Regions from separate parts of the Sphingomonas fucosidasi genome, predicted to be linked through region 2. Evidence: riboswitches for the same ligand, from Rfam matches in the RefSeq annotation. Region 2 holds a riboswitch; the other holds the start of a gene.
The links. A riboswitch is a leader RNA that binds a small molecule or an ion and turns the genes downstream of it on or off. The one in region 2 is predicted to bind thiamine pyrophosphate.
Positions count from the first base shown of each region.

Region 1: linked by a shared signal. The riboswitch ahead of U1737_RS01630 (TonB-dependent receptor) and the one ahead of thiC (phosphomethylpyrimidine synthase ThiC) in region 2 are both predicted to bind thiamine pyrophosphate.

Region 1 covers NZ_JAXOJR010000001.1:346,175-352,998, reverse strand. Annotated here, with positions in the region: gene U1737_RS01645 (glycoside hydrolase family 127 protein) at 1-1,307, opposite strand, end outside; gene pnuC (nicotinamide riboside transporter PnuC) at 1,390-1,974, opposite strand; gene U1737_RS01635 (phosphotransferase enzyme family protein) at 1,971-3,113, opposite strand; gene U1737_RS01630 (TonB-dependent receptor) at 3,115-5,403, opposite strand; TPP riboswitch at 5,458-5,567, opposite strand; gene U1737_RS01625 (M13 family metallopeptidase) at 5,896-6,824, shown strand, end outside.
Region 2 covers NZ_JAXOJR010000006.1:272,009-278,832, forward strand. Annotated here, with positions in the region: gene U1737_RS12935 (ferritin-like domain-containing protein) at 387-1,406, shown strand; gene U1737_RS12940 (ferritin-like domain-containing protein) at 1,484-2,494, shown strand; gene U1737_RS12945 (outer membrane protein) at 2,574-3,452, shown strand; TPP riboswitch at 3,905-4,014, shown strand; gene thiC (phosphomethylpyrimidine synthase ThiC) at 4,054-5,967, shown strand; gene dprA (DNA-processing protein DprA) at 6,117-6,824, opposite strand, start outside.

The DNA.
Region 1 (6,824 bases), on a different contig from region 2:
CGATACTTGACGTGGTTCTCCATCCCCGTGCCCGTGCAGCACCAGAACGCCGTCTCGGGAGCATGATACAGCTTCATGTAACCGGGCCGCGCACCCTGGAAATACGTCGCCATGCCGGTATCGGGATCCTGCGACGCCAGGATTCCGTTATACAACGTCCGCTCGTAATAATCGGCGTAGCGCGCCTGTGGATCGTGCAGAAACAGCGCTCGGGTCAGTTTCAGCATATTGTGCTGGCAGCAGGTCTCGGACCCCTTGGCCGAGAAAACGTGCTTGCCGAAATCCGCGACGGGAAAGAAATGCTCGTTGTCGCCGTGCCCGCCGGTCGCGAACGACCGGGTCAGCGCTACCGTATTCCAGAAAAACTCCGAGGCCGTGCGGTATTTAGCGTCACCGGTGATCTCCCACACACGCTGGAACCCGATGATCTTGGGCACCTGCGTATTGGCATGAAGTCCGTCGAGATGATCGCGGTTCTGGGCCAAGGGCGCGAGGATCGCCTTGTGCGAGAATCGTTCGGCCATCGTGCGATATTCGGCGGTGCCGGTCATCGTGTAGAGATCGGCGAACACCTCGTTCATGCCGCCATGCTCGGTGTCGAGCATCGTCTCGAACTGCGCCGGGCTGAGCGGTCGGCTCGCCACGACCGCCCAATCCGCCAGCCGCATCAGTACCGCACGCGCCGTATCGCTGTCCGCCAATACCGCGGAATCCCGCAAGCCTGCATAGACCTTGTGAAGCGTATACCAGGGCACGCCGGTAATCGGTTCGCCACGCAGATGGGCCGCCACCAGCGCCGGCCCATCGGGGAAGGCACAGACCAGGCCGGTGCCCGACGCCGCCTGGCAGGCTGCAAGATCGTCGGCGATATGTTCGATCCGCGCCTTGAACCGCTTATCGCCGGTGGCGCGATAGGCGAGCGCGCAGGCCGACAGATAATGCCCGAGCGTGTGCCCGTGGCAGTTGATGTCCGCCCACATCGGATCCGATTCCCAGCCGCCATAGACCGGCGCCTTGGGCGGCAATCCAGCATTCACGCGGAAATTGTGGAGCATCCGATCGGGGTCGAGCGACAGGAGATACGCTTCGGTCTTGCGCTGCGCGTGCAGGAACGGTCCCTCGCCGAGCGTCACATCGGCCATGTCGAACGGACGCAGCGACGCCGTCGGCACCCCCGGCGCCTTAACGGGGGTTGCGGCATAGACGGCGTTGGCGGTGGCCGCCAACGGCCCCGCCAGCAGCGCGCTTTTGCCGACGCTCGTCAGGAAATGACGACGCGATTGTCCGGCAGGCGACGGATCGGTCATGGCAGCACCCTCTTCTCGACATTCTATTTGTCTGAGTAGGTAGAGCATGCTGCAGCCCGCTGCGCAACCGTCGCGGGGGCGGTCAGCGCGAGGCGATGGGGGCGGCCACCTGGGGCACTTCCGCTTGTCGCCAGCGGCGATAGCCGATCACCGCGAGCGCGATCATCGCCGCGTACAAGCCCGCGGTCAGCGTCAGGCCTTTGACCAGGAACATCCCGACATAGAGAATGTCGACTGCGATCCAGAGCAGCCAGTTGGCGGTGTGGCGGCGTGCGGTCCAATATTGCGCGACGAGGCTGAAGCTGCTGAGCGCGGCGTCCATCCATGGCAGCGCGGCGTCGGTGTAGCGGCTCATGAACCAGCCGATCGCGACGGCGCCGGCCGCGCCCGCGGCGAGACTCGCGATCGCGTGCGCGGGGCGAAGCGGGACCACGACGACGTCGCCGGTGGCGTCCTTGCCGCGGGTCCAGGCGACCCAGCCATAGAGGATCGCGAGCCCGAACAGCGCTTGCAGGACCATGTCGGCATAGAGCCGGACGTCGAGGAACAGCTTGAAATAGAGCCCGCAGGCGATGAGGTTGACCGGCCAGCACAGCATGCGGCGCGTCGCGGTCAGCCAGATGCCCGTGACGCTCACCGCGACCGCGACGATCTCGAACGCGGTCATTGGGAATGAGCCCCGGCTTCGATCGCGCGAAGGAAATCCTGCCCTGGGGTAGACAAAAACCACTCGGCGTGGCCGATCACATACCCGTCCCAGGCGAGCCCGGCAGATGCCGGGTCTTCGACCACTGCGGTGAAGTAATCGATCTCCGACAGCGCGAACTCGAGGTGGACCAGCGGCAACACGCGAACGACCGCGGCAATGTCGGCGCGAGCGAGCGGCGCGGTGGTGGCGTAGCCCGCAAGCAGCGCCAATGCTGCCTCTGGATCGCCGATGTCGTCGGTCCCCTGCCCTAGGTCGAGCCAGCGAACGGCGGTGCGCTCGATCGCGGTGGCGATGTCGTGCACGGCGCAGGTCCGGTCGGCGAGTCCGAAGTCGAACGCGGTTCGGACACTGCCGCCGTTCGTCCAGAGCAGGTTGGAGGGGTGCCAGTCGTTGTGCGTCCACAGCGGCGTTTGCTCGGCAAGCAGAGGGGCCAACCCCTGCCCCAAGGCTTCGAACAGCCTCGCGAGCTCGCGTCGCCAAGGCTTGGATTCGAGGAACGCGGCCAGCGCGGGACGGGCCGCGACATAGGCTTCGGCTGCGGCGAGCGGATCGGCGGCGGGGAGGATGGTGAAGCTGGCAACCAGTGGCTGCGGTCGGCGGGCCGGCGCGCTGAAACTGCGCGCCGCCTCATGTAAATTCGCGAGCGCGACACCGGCGGCATGGGCATGCGCGTGCGAGGCGAACGGCGTCCATGACAGGCTGTTGCGGTACAGGTCCGCACCCGGCGCCGCACGGTGCAGTTCGTACGACCAGGCGCCGCTCGTCACCGCCGTCGCGCCGTCTGCGGTTGCCATCACCTCGGGTACCGACATGCCCGCGCCGGCGAGGTGCGCGATGAACGCGTGCTCCTCCGCCAGTCCCTCGATCGAGCGGACGCTGCGGTGGTGGCGCTTCAACAGGAACGCGCCCTGCGTCGTGTGCGCCAGCGTCGCGGCGGAGAACGGTCGCGGGGAATGCCAGTGCAGCCCGGTCAGCCGCCCTGCCGCCGGAAAGCGGGCGATCACCGCATTCGCCTCGTCGGCGGTGATCGCGGGCCAGGTCGGCGCCTCCATCGCGGTGCCCATGCCGTGGACCAGATGCGCAGGCTGCGTCGCCATCTCAGAATGCCCGCGAGATCGTCGCCATGACCGCCGCACCGCTGCCGATATAATAGGCCGGGGGGGAGCCTGCGATGACCGTGCCGTTGCGGCCGATCGTGTCCTGCGCGTTGGTGCTGACCGACTGGACGCCGGCGAGGACGTGCGGATCGGTGACGTTGATCGCGTTGACGCGCAGATCGGTGCGCTTGCCGTCGAGCCAGTCGGCGAGGTGCATGCCGACCGACAGATCGAGCGTCGCATAGCCCTTGATCCGCTCGTCGTTCATGAAGCTCGCATATTGCCGGCCGATATATTTCGACGCGACGCTGCCGAAGAACCGGCCATCGTCATAGATCCCGCCGGCACCGAACTGGACGGTGGGACTGGAGACCGCGTGCTTGCCCTTGGTCGGCAGGAAGTCCGCGCCGACGGGCAGGTCGTCGTCGATCCGCGCGCGCAGATATTCGCCCGAAAGGTAGAGGCTGACGCCTGCGACCGGGCGATAGTCGATCTCCGCATCCACCCCGTACGAGGTCTGGCCGCCGGCGTTGAGCGTCGCGTTGACCTGCGCGCCGCCCTGGTCGAGCACGGTGGCGAGTTGTCGGTTGCGGAACTTGTAGTGGAAGCCGGTCACCGAGGCGGAGAGCTGTTCGCCGATGAAGCGATAGCCGATCTCCTGCGAGACCGAATATTCGTTCTTGAGCGCGTTCGTCCCGCGCACGACGACTTCGCCGCCGAAATAGCTGTTGTAGAGCGTGAATTCGTTGGGCGTGCGGAAGTTGGTGGTGATGTTGGCGAACAGCTGTTGGCGATCGTCGAGCCGGTAGTGGATCGCGGCGCGCGGCAATGCGGCGAAACTGTCGTTGCGGACCTTGTCCTGCGGTCCAGGCAAATAGGTGCGGCCGTTGCGCAGCACGTTGACGCCCTTGAACCCGGCGTCGATCGTCAGCCGCGGCGTCAGCGCGATGCTGTCGGCGAGGAAGAAGCCCTTCGTGACCGTGACGGTGCGCTGGTTCTCATAGGCGAGCAGGCGGCCGTCGGCGGTGCGGATCGCTTTCGCGCGATACCCCCAGCGGTCGAACGGCTGCCCATCGGCGTCGATCGACGTGTACGACTGGGTGACGCGATCGGTGCCATAATCGAACCAGAGCCCGGCGGTCAGCGTGTGCATGCCTGTCTTGAAGGTGAGCTTGCTGACGTTGCCGGTCCGCATCTGGTCGCCGGTGTAATTGCCGAGCACGGTCGCGACGCCGTCGACTGCGCCGGGCAGCGCGATCGGCTGGGCGAGTGCCTCGGTGCCGAGGAAATTGCCTTCGGTGGTCAGCTGCGTCCCGTAGGGCGAGTTGCCGTAACCGAACTGGAGATAGGTGGTGCTGTCGAGCGCAAGCCGATCGTTCAGCACGAGGTGCACCGGCGCGGAGGCGTAGAGATTGCGGAACGGCGCGCGGTACAGCCGCCAATAGTTGGTGTTCCCTGCCGTGTAGCGCTCGTCGAAATTGAAATCGCGGCCCTGCGCGTTCCACTCGGCGAGCGTCGGGCTTGGGTAGCTCGACGAGTTCGCGTCGTTGTAGGAGAGCGCGAGGCTGGCGCGGTTGCCGGCGCCCCATTCGCTGAGGATCTTGGCGTCGATGTGCTGGCGCGTGTCGTAGCCCGCCCCCCGCCAATTGTCCGCGCGCGTGTTCGAATAGGACAGGAACGCCTTCAGCCCGGTGTTGCCGATCGTCCCGCTATCGATCCGGACGAACGCGCGCCGCGCCGCGTAGCTGCCGAGCGACAGGTCGACCAGCGCGCCGGGACGCGCCTTCGGATCGTCGAGCGATAGCGACAGTAAACCGCCTGCACCGCCGAGCGTCGGGGAATCGATATCGACCGAGCCTTGGGCGAGCGAGATGCGCTTGAGGTTCTCTGGGTCGGCGAACTGCGAGGGGTAGGCGTAGTAATAGCCGATGTCGTTCTGCGGTGCGCCCTCCATCAGCACGCCGATCTCGTCCTGGCCGAGACCGCGCAGCGTCAGGCTGGAGCTCGTCGACAGGCCATAGGGATCGCTCGACGCGACGTTCGCACCGGGGAGCAGCGTGACGAGCTGGAACGCGTTGAGCGTCGGTGCCTGCTTGTTGATGAAGTCGGCGGAGATCGCGCTCTGCGCGCGCGGGACCTTCTGGTCGGGCAGCAGCCCTGCCGGGTCCTGCTTGCCGACGACGCGGATTTCTGCGGGTTCGACCGGGTCAGCCACCTGCGCACCTGCCGACGATGCGGCGAAGGTTGTTACGACCAGGCCTAAAAGCCTGCGCTCGCGCGCGGCGGACATTATACGAAAACCAGCACTGAAAAAAATCACGTCCACTCCAATCGGAGGGACGACGGGCCAGCCGCAGACCCTCCCTACGCCGGTATAAGCCGGATCAGGTTCAGCGGGTCATGGGCTGCAGCCCACCTCTCAGCCGCGCATCAGCGGCCCCCCGGGGATGCCCGTCGCTTAGGTGGTCGTGTCGGCATTGGAAAGCGCTAACCTTTTGAACAGGGTGATCCCGGTTTCCTTCGACGGGATCATTGCGCCGTGCAGCACGGAATCCAGACTGGGCTTCGACGTCGCACGAGATGGTGCGACGAGCGCAGGGCAGTTGCGCAGCGCGTTTTGCCGACCATCGCACGGATATTGCTAGCGGACGAAATATGCGTCAGCTTGCCGGCTGCGCGACGGGGGCACCTTCGTGCACGCCGACCGGAGGCGATGTCGTCCGGCTTGCTTTATCGATCAGCGTTCAACCCGGGGGTTGCCCCTTCTCGTCCAGGAGTTTCGATGCCGTTCACCCACATTCCCCGCCTATCGCTCGGCGTCGCCGTGCTCGCCTTGTCGGCGTCGGCCGTCGCGCAGACCCAATCCACACCGGCGGCGCCACAAGCCTCGACCGGCACGCGCTACGGGACGTTCGGGATCGACCTGACCGCGGCCGACAAGGCGGTGAAGCCGGGTGACGATTTCTGGACGTATGCGAACGGCAACTGGAACAAGCGGACCGAGATCGCCGCCGATCGCACCTCAGCGGGCGGCAGCGTCATTCTCGCCGACCAGGCCGAGCAGCAGGTCCGCACGATCCTCGACGACGCCGCGCGTGATCCGGCCGCGGTCGGCCCCGGCGCGAAGCAATTCGGCGACCTGTATGCAAGCTTCATGGACGAAGCCGCGATCGAACGCGCCGGGGCTGCACCGCTGAAGCCGTATTTCGCGAAAATCGATGCGGCCGGCGACAAGCAGAAGCTGCAAACGCTGTTCTCAACGGTCGGCTATGCCGCGCCGGTCGAGGTCGGCCAGTTGCCCGATCCAGCCGATCCGAAGCGCTATTCAGTCGCCGCCGGCCAAGGTTCGCTCGGTATGGGCGGTCGCGATTACTATCTCGAACAGGGTCCGAAATACGATACCTTCCGCACCGCCTATCGTGCGTATGTCGAGAAGATGCTGACCTTGTCCGGGATCCCGGACGCGTCGGCCAAGGCGGATCGGATCGTCGCGTTGGAAACGGCGATGGCGAAGGTGCAATGGTCGCCGGTCCAGTCGCGTGACCTCAAGGCGATGCTCAAGCCCATGGATGCGGCAGGTCGCAAGGCACTGGCCCCCGAATTCGACTGGCCTTTGCTGCTGTCGACCGCGGGCTATGGCAATTTCCCGATCGTCTACATGACCAATTCGACCGCGCTGACCGAACTGGGCAAGATCTTTGCGGCGACGCC
Region 2 (6,824 bases):
CCGACGAGAGCCAGCCGGCCACTAAAACTGCCGCGGCCAAAGCGCCCCGAAGCTCCCGCAACGCCAGCCACCGAAGCTCCCGCAAAACCGCCGCGACCCGATCTTCCGAACGCTCCCGCGAATTCGCCCCGAGCGCCTTCGCAAGACCGCCCCGCCGCCGCTTCACCACACCGCCACCCCACCTGAAATTTATTTCACGACATTGCCGTTAATGCTGCGTCCATTTCCCCATTGCGTCCGTTTCTCGAAATGGACGGCAGATTTCTGCCCGCAATAGAGCGCGTTACGAGTCGGGCCTTGGCGACAGGGTGTTACTCTCATCGGTCCGGATTGTTCGATTGTTTTAATAACTCCGACGTCTGCAACAACAAGGGGAGGACCCTGATATGACCGAGAGCGTGCACCTGATCGAAGCCCTCGATGCGCGAGTGGAACGGCGCAGCGAGCGGCGTGAGTTCTTCAAAAATGCGCTTGGCGCCGCTGCGATCACCGCGGCCGGTGCGACCGCCTTGTCGATGTCAAGCGCCGCGGCGGCCCAGTCCGTCACCGATGCGGACGTCCTGAACTTCGCGCTCAACCTCGAATATCTCGAGGCGCAATTCTATTCCTACGCCGCCTATGGCACCGGGCTCGACAACAGCCTGCTCGGCGGCACCGGCACCCAGGGTGCGGTGCGCGGCGGTCGCCAGGTCAATTTCACCGATCCGATAGTCTCGCAATACGCCCGCGAGATCGCGCAGGACGAGATTGCGCATGTCAGGTTCCTCCGCACCGCGCTCGGCACCGCCGCCGTCGCGCAGCCTGTGATCGACGTCAGCGTCTCGCCGACCAGCGCTTTCTCGCTCGCCGCCCAGGCCGCCGGGCTCGTGCCCGCCGGCACCGCGTTCGATCCCTACGCCACCGACGAGGCGTTCCTGCTGGGCGCGTTCATCTTCGAGGACGTCGGCGTGACCGCGTACAAGGGTGCCGCCCCGCTGTTGACCAGCAAGGCGTATCTCGAGGCCGCCGCCGGCCTGCTCGCGGTCGAGGCGTATCACGCCGCGATCGTCCGCACGACGCTGTACGGCAAGGGCATCGCGACGCCATCGCTGCGCACCTCCGCCGATGCCATCTCGCGCGCACGTGACAGCCTCGACGGTGGCGGCGCCAACACGACGATCTTCGGTGCGAACGACATCGATCAGGGCATCTCGTCGTACAGCGCGACGCCGATCAACCTCGCCACCACGCAGGCCGCGGTGACCGTGTCGAACATCGTCCCGCTCGACAGCAACGGCGTCGCCTATAGCCGCTCGGTGAGCCAAGTGCTCAACATCGTCTATCTCAACAATGGTGCGGCATCGGCCGGCGGGTTCTTCCCGAACGGCATGGCCGGCAACATCAGGACGAGCACTGCGGCAGCCTGATCGATCGGCCCGATCATATCGGCCCGATCACCTCAGCCCAGCCCAACGCTCATCTTCGCTATTCAGGGATTAACCCAATGACCGATCTCAATACCAAGCTCGAGATATTCGATGCGATTGCCGCACGCCGTAACGAGCGCCGCGGTTTCCTCCGCTTCGCCGGCGGCTCGGCCCTCGCCATCGGTGGCGCAAGCCTGCTTGCGGCCTGCGGCAACGACGATGAAGATCTCGCCCCCGCTCCCACGCCGACCCCGACCCCCGCCGCCGCCATCAACGATGCGGATATCCTCAACTACGCGCTCAACCTCGAATATCTCGAAGCGCAGTTCTACGCCTTCGCGGCATTCGGCGTCGGGCTGAACGCCAGCCTGCTGACCGGCACCGGTACGCAGGGTGCCGTCACCGGCGGCGCACAGGTACCGTTTCAGGATGCGATCGTCCGCGAATATGCCCGCGAGATCGCGATCGACGAGGTCGCGCACGTCGCGTTCCTGCGTACCGCTCTCGGCACCGCCGCCGTCGCCCAGCCGGCGATCGACATCTCGGTCGGCACGGTCGCCGCGCCGGGTGCGTTCACGGCCGCAGCACGCGCAGCCGGCGTCGTCTCTGCATCGCAGGTGTTCAACCCCTATGCCGACGACAATAGCTTCCTGCTCGGCGCGTACATCTTCGAGGACGTCGGCGTCTCGGCGTACAAGGGCGCAGCGGCGCTTATCGCCAACAAGACCTATCTCGAGGCGGCCGCCGGCATCCTCGCGGCCGAGGCCTATCACGCCGGCCTAATCCGCACGATCCTGTACCGCAAGGGCCTCGATACACCGTCGCTGCGCACCATCGCGGGCCAGATCAGCGACGCGCGCGACAGCCTGGACGGCAGCAGCGACATCGATCAGGGCATCACCGGTACCGATGCGACGATCTCGAACATCGTCCCGACCGACGCCAACGGTCTGGCCTATAGCCGGTCGATCGCGCAGGTGCACAACATCGCCTATCTGACCAATACCGCAAAGATCGGCGGGGGCTTCTTCCCCAACGGGACCAACAACCGCACCGACGCACTTCGGAGCAGCGGCGCCAACGCGTGATCGCCGTCACGGACTGAAACAGAAACCTCGGATCGCGGCGCATTCAGGAGCGCCGCGATCCTTGTTTGGGGAATGACCAATGAAACACTTCACAAAGCTCACTATGCTCGCCGGTCTCGCGACCGCGGGCATTTTTGCCGTTCCCGCCGCCGCGCAGGACATGACCACCGACCGGGACAGCAAGCCGTTCTCGGGCGTCTACATCGGCGCGGCCGGCGGCTACGACGTCCAGCCCAACGATGTCGGCTCGTCGATCCTGTTCGATCGCAACGGCGACGGCAATTTCAACGAAAGCGTCAACACCATCACTGGTGGCAACGCGTTCTCGCCGGGCTTCTGCAACGGTTCCGCGCGCACCGCGGTCGTCGATTTCGGGTGCCGCAACGACGATGACGGCTGGTCCTATTATGGTCGCGCCGGCTTCGACGTGCAGAGCGGCCCGTTCGTGGTCGGCCTGGTCGGCGAATTCGGCAAGTCCGACATCACCGATAGCGTCGCCGGTTTCTCGACCACGCCCGCCAGCTACACGATGGCCCGCAAGCTGAAATGGGAAGCTTCGGCCCGCGTCCGCGCCGGCCTCGCCGCGCGCAACACGCTGTTCTACGCCACCGGCGGCGCCGGCTATGCCAAGATCGACAATCTGTTCTTCACCACCAACACGGCCAACGCGTTCGCGGCCACCGGCTCGAACAAGCGCTGGGGCTATGTCGGCGGCGGCGGCATCGAGCAGAAGCTGACCCGCAACATCTCGATCGGCATGGAATACACCTACCACCAGTACAAGGACGACGACGCCCGCGTTCTTGTCACCGCCGGCACCGCGCTCGCCGGCAGCCCGGTGTTGCTGGCGAACAACCCGTTCGTCCTCGCCCCCAACACCGCCGGCACCACCTTCCGCCGCAGCGATGAGAACTTCCGCTGGCACTCCCTGCGCGGCACCGTGTCGTTTAGATTTTAAGGCATGACGTAACCAATCACTCCGTCACCCCGGACTAGTTCCGGGGTCCACCGCGCCGCAAACTCGACACCCCCGATTGCGCGGCACGGTGGATGCCGGAACAAGCCCGGCATGACGAAGTAATCTTGGCTCTGCCACACTGAAAGGCCGCAGCCCCAAAGCAGGGCGGCGGCCTTTTTTCGTTTGTCCGCACAACCTCAATCCTCCCCCGCCAGGGGGAGGTGGCACCGAAGGTGACGGAGGGGGAGGACGCGCAACAGCAGTTACCCTTACCGCCCCCTCCGTCTGGCAAGCGCCAGCCACCTCCCCCTTGCGGGGGAGGATCGCAAAGGCACCGCCCCCACTCCCGTTCGCCCTGAGCGAAGTCGAAGGGCAGGCCCAAACGCAAACGCCTCGACTGTCCGCACCACCACCAAGTTTGCCATTGCACCCCATCCCAAGCCGCCTATGCTCACCCCACCCCGGGGGAGCGCTGATCCGCGCTTGAGAGGAAGGCTGGAGCCTTCGACCCGCTGAACCTGATCCGGTTGATACCGGCGGAGGGAGGGAGCGGTCGCCACAGAACCGCAATCCTTGCTCCGATACCCTTAGGAGCAAGCGCATGGCCGACATCGAAGCACGCACCCCGACAGCAGACATCGGCGTAACCATCGGCCCGATCCGAGGCTCGCGGAAAATCCACGTCGCGGTCCCCTACAGCCCCGACGTCCGCGTCGCCATGCGCGAGATCGTCCTCGACCCGTCCTGCTCCGAGCCCCCCTTACGCGTCTACGACACCAGCGGCCCCTACACAGACCCCCGCGCGAAAATCGACATCAACGCCGGCCTTCCCCAACTCCGCCGCAGGTGGATCGAGGCTCGCGGTGACGTCGAGAGCTACGACGCGCGTGAAATCCGCCCCGAGGACAATGGGCAGCTTGGCCCGGACCGCTCCGGCGGCGTCCCGCAATTCCCCGGCAGCATCAAGCGGCCCTTGCGTGCGAAGGCAGGCCACAACGTCAGCCAGATGCACTACGCCCGCCGCGGCATCATCACCCCCGAGATGGAATACGTCGCCACCCGAGAAAACCTCGGCTGCGCTATGCTGAAAGACTACAAGCGAGACGGCGAATCCTTCGGCGCCAGCATCCCCGACTTCGTCACCCCGGAATTCGTCCGCGACGAGATCGCCCGCGGCCGCGCGATCATCCCCAACAACATCAACCACCCCGAATCCGAACCGATGGCGATCGGCCGCAACTTCCTGGTCAAGATCAACGCCAACATCGGTAACTCCGCGGTGGCCAGCAACGTCGCCGCCGAAGTCGACAAGCTCGTCTGGTCGATCCGCTGGGGCGCGGACACGGTGATGGACCTCAGCACCGGCCGCAACATCCACGACACCCGCGAATGGATCCTCCGCAATTCGCCGGTCCCGATCGGCACCGTCCCGATCTACCAGGCGCTCGAAAAGGTCGGCGGCGTCGCCGAAGACCTCACCTGGGAGATCTTCCGCGACACGCTCATCGAGCAGGCCGAGCAGGGCGTAGATTACTTCACGATCCACGCCGGCGTCCGCCTCGCCTACATCCCGATGACCGCGAAACGCGTCACCGGCATCGTCTCGCGCGGCGGCTCGATCATGGCGAAATGGTGCCTCAGCCACCACAAGGAGAGCTTCCTCTACGAGCGCTTCGACGAGATCACCGAGATCATGAAGGCGTACGACATCGCCTACAGCCTCGGCGACGGCCTGCGCCCCGGCAGCATCGCCGACGCCAACGACGAAGCGCAGTTCAGCGAACTCTACACGCTAGGCGAACTCACCCACCGCGCGTGGAAGAGCGACGTCCAGGTCATGATCGAAGGCCCCGGCCACGTGCCTATGCACAAGATCAAGGAGAACATGGACAAGCAGCTCGAAGTCTGCGGCGAGGCACCCTTCTATACGTTAGGGCCGCTCACGACGGACATCGCGCCGGGCTACGACCACATCACCAGTGGGATCGGCGCCGCGATGATCGGCTGGTACGGCACCGCGATGCTTTGCTACGTCACGCCGAAGGAGCATCTGGGCTTGCCGGATCGCGACGACGTGAAGGTCGGTGTGGTGACGTACAAGCTGGCCGCGCATGCCGCGGATCTGGCGAAGGGGCATCCCGCGGCGCAGATGCGCGACGATGCGCTGTCACGCGCGCGCTTCGAGTTTCGCTGGCGCGACCAGTTCAACCTGTCGCTCGATCCCGACACGGCGGAATCCTATCACGACCAGACGTTGCCGGCCGAGGGCGCCAAGACCGCGCATTTCTGTTCGATGTGCGGGCCCAAATTCTGCTCGATGAAGATCACGCAGGAGGTCCGCGACTTTGCCGCCAAGCAGAACGCGCCGGCGGATACGTTCCTTGCGGCGGACGTAGATGCGGTTGATGTTGAGCGGGCGATCTTCGCGACCGGCAGCGACGCGGAGAAGGGCATGGCCGACATGAGCGAGAAATTCCGCGCGAAAGGCAGCGAGATCTATCTGCCGGCGGAGTGATCGGAGACTGTGCGATCCTCCCCCGCCAGGGGGAGGTGGCGCGTAGCGACGGAGGGGGAGGACACGGAACTGACGTGGTCGTTTACCTCCCCCTCCGTCTGGCAAGCGCCAGCCACCTCCCCCTGGCGGGGGAGGATCAGTCTTACCGATCAGGTCAGGCTGGCGCGGCCGCCGGCGTGGCGGTCGAGGCGGCCGGCGAGTTCGAGTTCCAATAGCACCGTGTGGACGACGGCGGGGCTCAGGCGCGACTGGCGGATGAGTTCGTCGATCGCGACGGGGACGGGGCCGAGCAGGTCGGTGATCCGGCGCCGGTCGGTATCGGTCGCGTCTTCGGCGGGGGAGCCTGCATAGGCGTCGATCGGCGAACGGACCGAGCGCGGGTCGAACGGGCGGATCTGTTCGAGGATGTCGCCGGCGGACTGCACCAGCGTGGCGCCTTCGCGGATCAGCAGGTTGCAGCCTTGCGCGCGGGGATCGAGCGGGCTGCCGGGGACGGCCATGACTTCGCGGCCGGATTCGTTGGCGAGGCGCGCGGTGATCAGCGAGCCGGATTTGGGGACGGCCTCGACCACCACCGTACCGATCGCGAGGCCGGCGATGATGCGGTTGCGCGAGGGGAAGTTGCGCGCCTTCGGTTCGGTGCCGGGGGGCTGTTCGGCGAGCAGCAGGCCTTCGGTGGCGACGCGCTCCTGGAGCGCGGTGTTGTCGGGCGGGTAGGCGATGTCGATGCCGCTGGCGATGACGCCGATCGTCGCGCCGCTGGAGCCTGCGCCGAGCGCGCCGATGTGTGCGGCGGTGTCGATCCCGCGGGCCAGGCCGGAGACGATGGTCGTACCTTCTTCGGCCAGTTGCAGCGC